Regions from separate parts of the Streptomyces sp. CC224B genome, predicted to be linked through region 1. Evidence: riboswitches for the same ligand, from Rfam matches in the RefSeq annotation. Region 1 holds a riboswitch; the other holds the start of a gene.

Region 1 (3,394 bases):
AGACCAGCGTGGACCGGATTCCGGAGATCGCCGAGTCGATCGCCGCCCTCGACAGCGTCAGCGAGGTCTTCTCCGTGACCGGCACCTACGACCTGATCGCCATGGTCCGCGTGGCCCGCCACGACGACCTGGCCGACGTCATCCCGGGCCGGATCAGCAAGATCCCGGGCGTGGAGGGCACGGACACGCACGTCGCGTTCCGCACGTACTCCCAGCACGACCTGGAGGCGGCGTTCGCGATCGGCCTCGACTCCTAGGCCCTGCCCGGCAGACTCCGCGCGGGGCGTCCACATCCCGCCCCTTCCCGAAACCACGGGGCTCCGCCCCCCCGGACCTCTGTCATCGCGCCGGCGCGCTCGTCCTCAAGCGCCGGACGGGCTGGACATTTCTCCCGCGGCCACAGCTGCGGATCTCAGCCGCGCTCGGCGGAAGAATCCAGCCCGTCCGGCGTTTGAGGACGACGCGCGAAGCACCCCGGTGACGCTCACCGAGGCGCTCGGCCGGGGGGCCGAGTTCCCCATCGACGCCACCGAGCGGGCCCTGCGGGTGATCGTGCTCGGCGCACGCCTGCCGGGTCAGGCGGCGGTGGCCTCGGCGGTGGCGGCGCCGGTGTCGGGTACGCAGCGTCCGTCCACGGTGCGGTAGCTCCACCGCGCGCCGTCGCGGACCAGCTCCCTGACCGCGCGGACGAACCGCTCGACGTGCTCGTCGGGGGTGCCCGCGCCGAAGCTCACCCGGATCGCGTTCAGCGACCGCTCGCCGGGCGCGGCCTCCGGGGCACCGCACTCACCGGGCTCGTCGGGCGCGCCACCGAGGAGCGTGCGCACCAGCGGGTGGGCGCAGAACAGGCCGTCGCGGACGCCGATGCCGTACTCGGCGGAGAGCGCGGCGGCGAAGTGCGAGCTGTTCCAGCCGTCCACCACGAACGAGAGCACCCCCACGCGGGGCGCGTCGTCCCCGAACAGCGAGAGCACCCGCACCTCGGGCACCTCCGCGAGGCCCGCGCGCACCTTGCCGATCAGGTACCGCTCGCGCGCGACCAGCGTCTCGAAACCCGCATCGGTCAGGGCCTTGCAGGCGGAGGCGACGGCGTAGGCGCCGATGACGTTCGGCGAGCCGGCCTCGTGCCGCGCGGCGGTGTCGTGCCACTCCACGTCCACTCCCCCGTCGGCGCGGCGCGCCACCGCCCGCGAGGCGCCCCCGCCGGCCAGGTAGGGCTCGGCGGCGCGCAGCCAGTCGGCCCGCCCGGCGAGCACCCCGGAGCCGAAGGGCGCGTACAGCTTGTGCCCGGAGAAGGCGACCCAGTCGACGTCCGACTCCGCGATCTCCACGGGGTGGTGGGGCGCGAGCTGTGCGGCGTCGAGGACGACGCGGGCGCCGTGCGCGTGCGCGGCGGCGGTGAGTTCGCGCACCGGCCACAGCTCACCGGTGACGTTCGAGGCGCCGGTCACGCAGACCAGGGCGGGCCCGTGGGGGTCGCGGGCGGCGAGGGCCCGCTCCAGGTTCCGCACGGCCTCGTCGGGCGTGCGGGGCGCGTCCAGGTAGGTGACGCGCGCGTCGCGCCACGGCAGCAGCGAGGCGTGGTGCTCGGTCTCGAAGACGAAGACCTGGCAGTCGGCGGGGAGGGCCGCGGCCAGCAGGTTCAGCGAGTCCGTGGTGGACCGCGTGAAGATCACCTGGTCGTCCTCGCGGCAGCCGAGGAACGCGGCCACGGCGGCGCGGGAGTTCTCGAACAGGTCGGTCGAGAGCTGCGAGAGGTACCCGGCGCCGCGGTGCACGCTGCCGTAGTACGGCGCGTACGCGGCCACGTCGTCCCAGACCCGCTGGAGCGCGGGCGCGCTGGCCGCGTAGTCGAGCGCGGCGTACGTCACCTCGCCGCCGGTGACGAGGGGGACGGTGACGTCCCGGCCGAGCACCGGTAGCGGGGCGGCGCAGCAGGGGTCGGCGGTCTCGGCGGCGACGGCGGTCGTGGTGGCGGCGGTGGCGGCGGCAGGGCGTGCGGACATGGCGAACTCCCGTACGAGGCAGGCGAGTTCACTGCGCGGGCGGCGGCGACGACCGGCGGCGCGGCGCAGTGACGAAAGGGGAAAAGGGTGCGCGGAAGAGGGGCGACGAGGCCCTAGCGCATTCGCTTGCTCACGAGACTGCTCCCTTGAGGACCAGGACCCCAGGGTTGCGAGGGGTCCGCGCTTGCGGTGGACCTTGCTGTCCACCGCCTGGTCTTCACCCGGGGCACCCCGCCACGGACGGAGGGTTGCCGGACAGCGGGCCGGGGCCGTAGTCGCTGTCACTCATGACCTGCGCAGCATCTTGCCACACGATCTTCGCGGCGCAACACCGCGGTCCAGGATGCGGACTGCGGTGTGCGCCACACCCGGCCGGGCCCGCGGTCACGGGCCCGGCTCGCGGTCAGCGGTTGCTGGCCGCCACCCAGCGCGCCAGCGCGCTCCGCGCCGCGCCCGAGTCGATCGACTCCGCCGCCCGCGCCATCCCGGTGCGGATCCGCTCCGTCAGGGGGCCCTCGCCCGGCTCCAGGGCGACCAGGGCCGCCGCCGAGTTGAGCAGCACCGCGTCCCGCACGGGGCCGGTCTCGCCGTCCAGGAGCCGCCGCGCGACCTCCGCGTTGTAGGAGGCGTCGGCGCCCCGCAGCGCCTCGACGGGCACCAGGCCGATGCCGACGTCGCGCGGGTCGAAGGCCTCCTCGCGGACCTGCCCGTCCCGCACCACCCACACCCGGGAGGTGGCGGTCGTGGTGAGCTCGTCCAGGCCGTCGTCGCCGCGGAAGACGAGCGCCGAGGAGCCGCGCTCGGCGAGGACGCCGGCGAGGATCGGCGCCATCCGCGCGTCCGCGACGCCGGTGGCCTGGGCGCGCACCCTGGCCGGGTTGGTCAGCGGGCCGAGGAAGTTGAAGGTCGTCCGGATGCCCAGCTCGCGCCGCGCGGGCGCCACGTGGCGCAGCGCCGGGTGGAACTTGACGGCGAAGCAGAAGGTGATGCCGGCCTCGTCCGCGACCTCCCGCACCCGCTCCGGGGTCAGCTCCAGGTTGACGCCGAGCTTCTCCAGGACGTCGGAGGCGCCGGACGCGCTGGACGCCGCGCGGTTGCCGTGCTTGACGACCCTGGCGCCGGTCCCGGCGACGACGATCGCGGACATGGTCGAGATGTTGACGGTCTTGGCGCCGTCGCCGCCGGTGCCGACGATGTCGACGCTCGGCCCCGGTACGTCGATGACGTGGGCGTGCTCGTACATCGCCCGGACCAGGCCGGAGATCTCCGCGACCGTCTCGCCCTTGGCGCGCAGCGCGACGGCGAAGCCCGCGATCTGCGCGTCGGTCGCCTCGCCGCGCATGATGCGGTCCATCGCCCAGGCCGTGTCGTCGGCGCTCTGGTCTCGG
Region 2 (3,394 bases), on a different contig from region 1:
CGCCGCCGCACCGAGCACCACCGCACCGAGCACCGCCGCGCCAGGCACCCGCGCACCCAGCACCAACGCCCCAAGCGCCGCCGCCCCAGACGCCGACAAGCCCGCCGCACGCGGTCACCGGGCCGGGCCCCGCGGGGCTAACCCGCGAGCCCCGCCGCGCGGAACGCGTCCAGGCTCGGCCGGATCGTCGCCGTCGCCTGCGACGTCCCGGCGACCGCGTCCAGGGTCTTCAGGCCGTCCCCGGTGTTGAGGACGACCGTGGTGAGGGAGGGGTCCAGGAGCCCCGCCTCGATCAGCTTCTTCGTGACGCCGACCGTCACGCCGCCCGCGGTCTCCGCGAAGATGCCCTCCGTCCGGGCGAGCAGCTTGATGGCGTCGACGATGCGGGCGTCGTCGACGTCCTCGACGGCGCCGCCGGTGCGGCGGGCGATGTCCAGGACGTAGGGGCCGTCGGCCGGGTTGCCGATGGCGAGGGACTTGGCGATGGTGTCCGGCTTCTGCGGGCGCACGACGTCGTGACCGGCCTTGTACGCCGCGGCGACCGGCGAGCAGCCCGTCGCCTGGGCGCCGAAGATCTTGTACGGCTTGTCCTCGACCAGGCCGAGCTTGACCAGCTCCTTCAGCCCCTTGTCGATCTTCGTGAGCTGGGAGCCGGAGGCGATCGGGACGACGAGCTGGTCCGGCAGTCGCCAGCCGAGCTGCTCGCAGATCTCGTAGGCGAGGGTCTTGGAGCCCTCGCCGTAGTACGGCCGCAGGTTCACGTTGACGAAGCCCCAGCCCTCGCCCAGCGGGTCGCCGATGAGCTCGGAGCAGAAGCGGTTCACGTCGTCGTACGTGCCCTCGATGCCGACGAGCTCGCCGCCGTAGACCGCGGCCATGACGACCTTGCCCTGCTCCAGGTCGTGCGGGATGAACACGCAGGAGCGGAAGCCCGCGCGGGCGGCGGCGGCGCCGACGGCACCCGCGAGGTTGCCGGTGGAGGAGCAGGACAGGGTGGTGAAGCCGAACGCGCGCGCGGCCTCGAGCGCCTGGGCGACGACGCGGTCCTTGAAGGAGTGCGTGGGGTTGCCGGAGTCGTCCTTGACGAACAACTTCCCCTGCTCGACGCCGAGTTCGCGGGCCAGGTTGTCGGCCTGGACGAGCTTGGTCCAGCCCGGGTTGAGGTTCGGCTTGTCGGCGACGTCGGCGGGGACGGGCAGCAGCGGGGCGTACCGCCAGATGTTCGCGGGGCCGGACTCGATGGTCCTGCGCAGCGCCTCGGGGTCGCCCTCCGGCAGGTCGTACGCGACTTCGAGCGGGCCGAAGCACTCGGCGCAGGCGAAGATCGGGCCGAGCGGGAAGAGCGTGCCGCACTCGCGGCAGGTGAGGCCGGACGCGGGACCGAGGTCGACGGCGGCGCCCGTACCGGATGTACCGGACGACGTGTCGGCGGGCGTGGAAGGGGTGGCGACGGTCTGCACAGCCATGGAGGCGAGGCCCTTTCTCCTCATCTTCCTCACGACGCATCTCGCCGTGAGACGGAATTGGCACCTTCCCTAGCCGGGAGCCTCGCGGTGCGCCGATGGCGTCGTACGAGACCGACTGGAGGGTTGCCGGGGCTTCAACGGGCCGTGTCCCTCTGCCCCTCTGGATGAGCGGTATGTGGTTGTGGTGCCGGGCGTCAGGAACGCCCGGGACGGCCGGGGACCCCGACATGCGATGGTCACCGGCGTTGTTCAAGACTGTAACCGAAGCCCTGGACCGTTGAGATAGTCGTCCGAACCGCGAGATGGGTCACACCGGACGGCCGAGAGGAGGAGTGGCGCGTGCTGGAAGAGGTCGAGCGCTGGCTGAGCCGGCGTTCCTGGTCGGTCGCCGACCGCCCCCTGGACCGCCTCGCCGCCGCGAAGCTGGCGGCGGGCACCACGGTGAGCGTCGTGCTGCCCGCGCTCGACGAGGAGCGGACCGTCGGCGAGATCGTCGCCGAGATCCGCCGCGAGCTGATCGAGCGGACCCCGCTCGTGGACGAGCTCGTGGTGGTGGACTCCGGCTCGCGGGATCGCACGGCGGAGGTGGCGCGCGCCGCGGGCGCCCGGGTCGTGCGCCGGGACGACGTCCTGCCGCGCCTGCCCGCCGTGCCCGGCAAGGGCGAGGTGCTGTGGCGGTCACTGCTGGTGACGAGCGGCGACGTGGTGGCGTTCGTGGACGCCGACCTGAAGGAGTTCTCGGCCGACTTCGTGACCGGCATCGTCGGCCCGCTGCTCACCGAGCCCGACGTGCAGTTCGTCAAGGCCATGTACGACCGCCCGCTGACGGTCTCCGACGGCTCCGAGACCCCCGGCGACGACGCCTCGGGCGCGACGGCGGGCCAGGGCGGCCGGGTCACCGAGCTGATGGCGCGCCCGCTCCTGAACATGCACTGGCCGCAGCTCGCGGGCTTCGTCCAGCCCCTCGGCGGCGAGTACGCGGCCCGCAGGTCGCTCCTGGAGCGGCTGCCGTTCCCGGTCGGGTACGGCGTGGAGCTGGGGCTGCTCGTGGACGCGCTGCACACCGTGGGCCTGGACGCGCTCGCCCAGGTCGACGTCGGGGTGCGCCGGCACCGGCACCAGGACGGGCAGGCGCTGGGCCGCATGGCGGCGGCGATCTACCGCACGGCCCAGCTCCGGCTCGCCCGCGGCCACCTGGTCCGGCCCGAGCTGACGCAGTTCGTCCGGGGCGCGTCCGGGTTCGAGCCGCGGACGTACGCGGTGGACACGGAGGAGCGGCCGCCGATGGCGGAGATCGCGGAGTACGTGGCGCGGCGCGCGGCCTGACCGGACACCCGCGGCCCGCCGCGCCCGGCCGCCCTCGGCCGCCCCCGGGGGCCCTTCGACCGCGCGGCCGCCCCGCCGATCCCGCCGGCTCTGCCGGTCCCGTCCGTCCTGGCCGTCCCGCCGGCTCTGTCGGTCCCGTCGGTTGCGGTCCGTACCCCGCGGCCCCCTGCGCCCCGCCGCGGGGGGTGGGGAACCGGTCACTGTTCCGGGTGGCGCCGCCGGTCGTACGCCTGGGCGTTTACGGACAAGCGGTAGCGGCTAGGTTCGATTCCATGGTTTCCGCACATGCCGACGCCGCCCAGGTCCTCGTCGCGTCCAATCGCGGCCCCGTCTCGTACGCCGTCGGGGAGGACGGCGAGCTGACCGCCAGACGGGGCGGCGGCGGTCTCGTCTCCGGCCTCAGCGCCATCGGCGACGAGGCGAACGCGCTGTGGGTGTGCTCCGCGCTCGGCGACGGCGACCGCGAGGCGGTGCGGCGCGGGGTCGGCGAGCCCGGCGTCCGCATGCTGGACATCGACGCCGAGACGCACGCGGCCGCGTACAACGGCATCGCGAACTCGGTGCTGTGGTTCGTGCACCACATGCTCTACCAGACGCCCCTG

What was found. A riboswitch is a leader RNA that binds a small molecule or an ion and turns the genes downstream of it on or off. The one in region 1 is predicted to bind S-adenosylmethionine.
Region 2: another riboswitch for S-adenosylmethionine. It lies ahead of thrC (threonine synthase); the one in region 1 lies ahead of QK440_RS20970 (aminotransferase class V-fold PLP-dependent enzyme).

The regions. Positions count from the first base shown of each region.
Region 1 is NZ_JASCXL010000051.1:28,836-32,229, forward strand. It holds gene QK440_RS20960 (Lrp/AsnC ligand binding domain-containing protein) at 1-257, shown strand, start outside; partial or broken gene QK440_RS20965 (glycerate kinase) at 475-645, shown strand; gene QK440_RS20970 (aminotransferase class V-fold PLP-dependent enzyme) at 576-2,006, opposite strand; SAM riboswitch class IV at 2,182-2,299, opposite strand; gene trpD (anthranilate phosphoribosyltransferase) at 2,410-3,394, opposite strand, start outside.
Region 2 is NZ_JASCXL010000155.1:7,364-10,757, reverse strand. It holds gene thrC (threonine synthase) at 138-1,490, opposite strand; SAM riboswitch class I at 1,484-1,637, opposite strand; gene QK440_RS37545 (glucosyl-3-phosphoglycerate synthase) at 1,806-2,792, shown strand; gene QK440_RS37540 (trehalose-6-phosphate synthase) at 3,065-3,394, shown strand, end outside.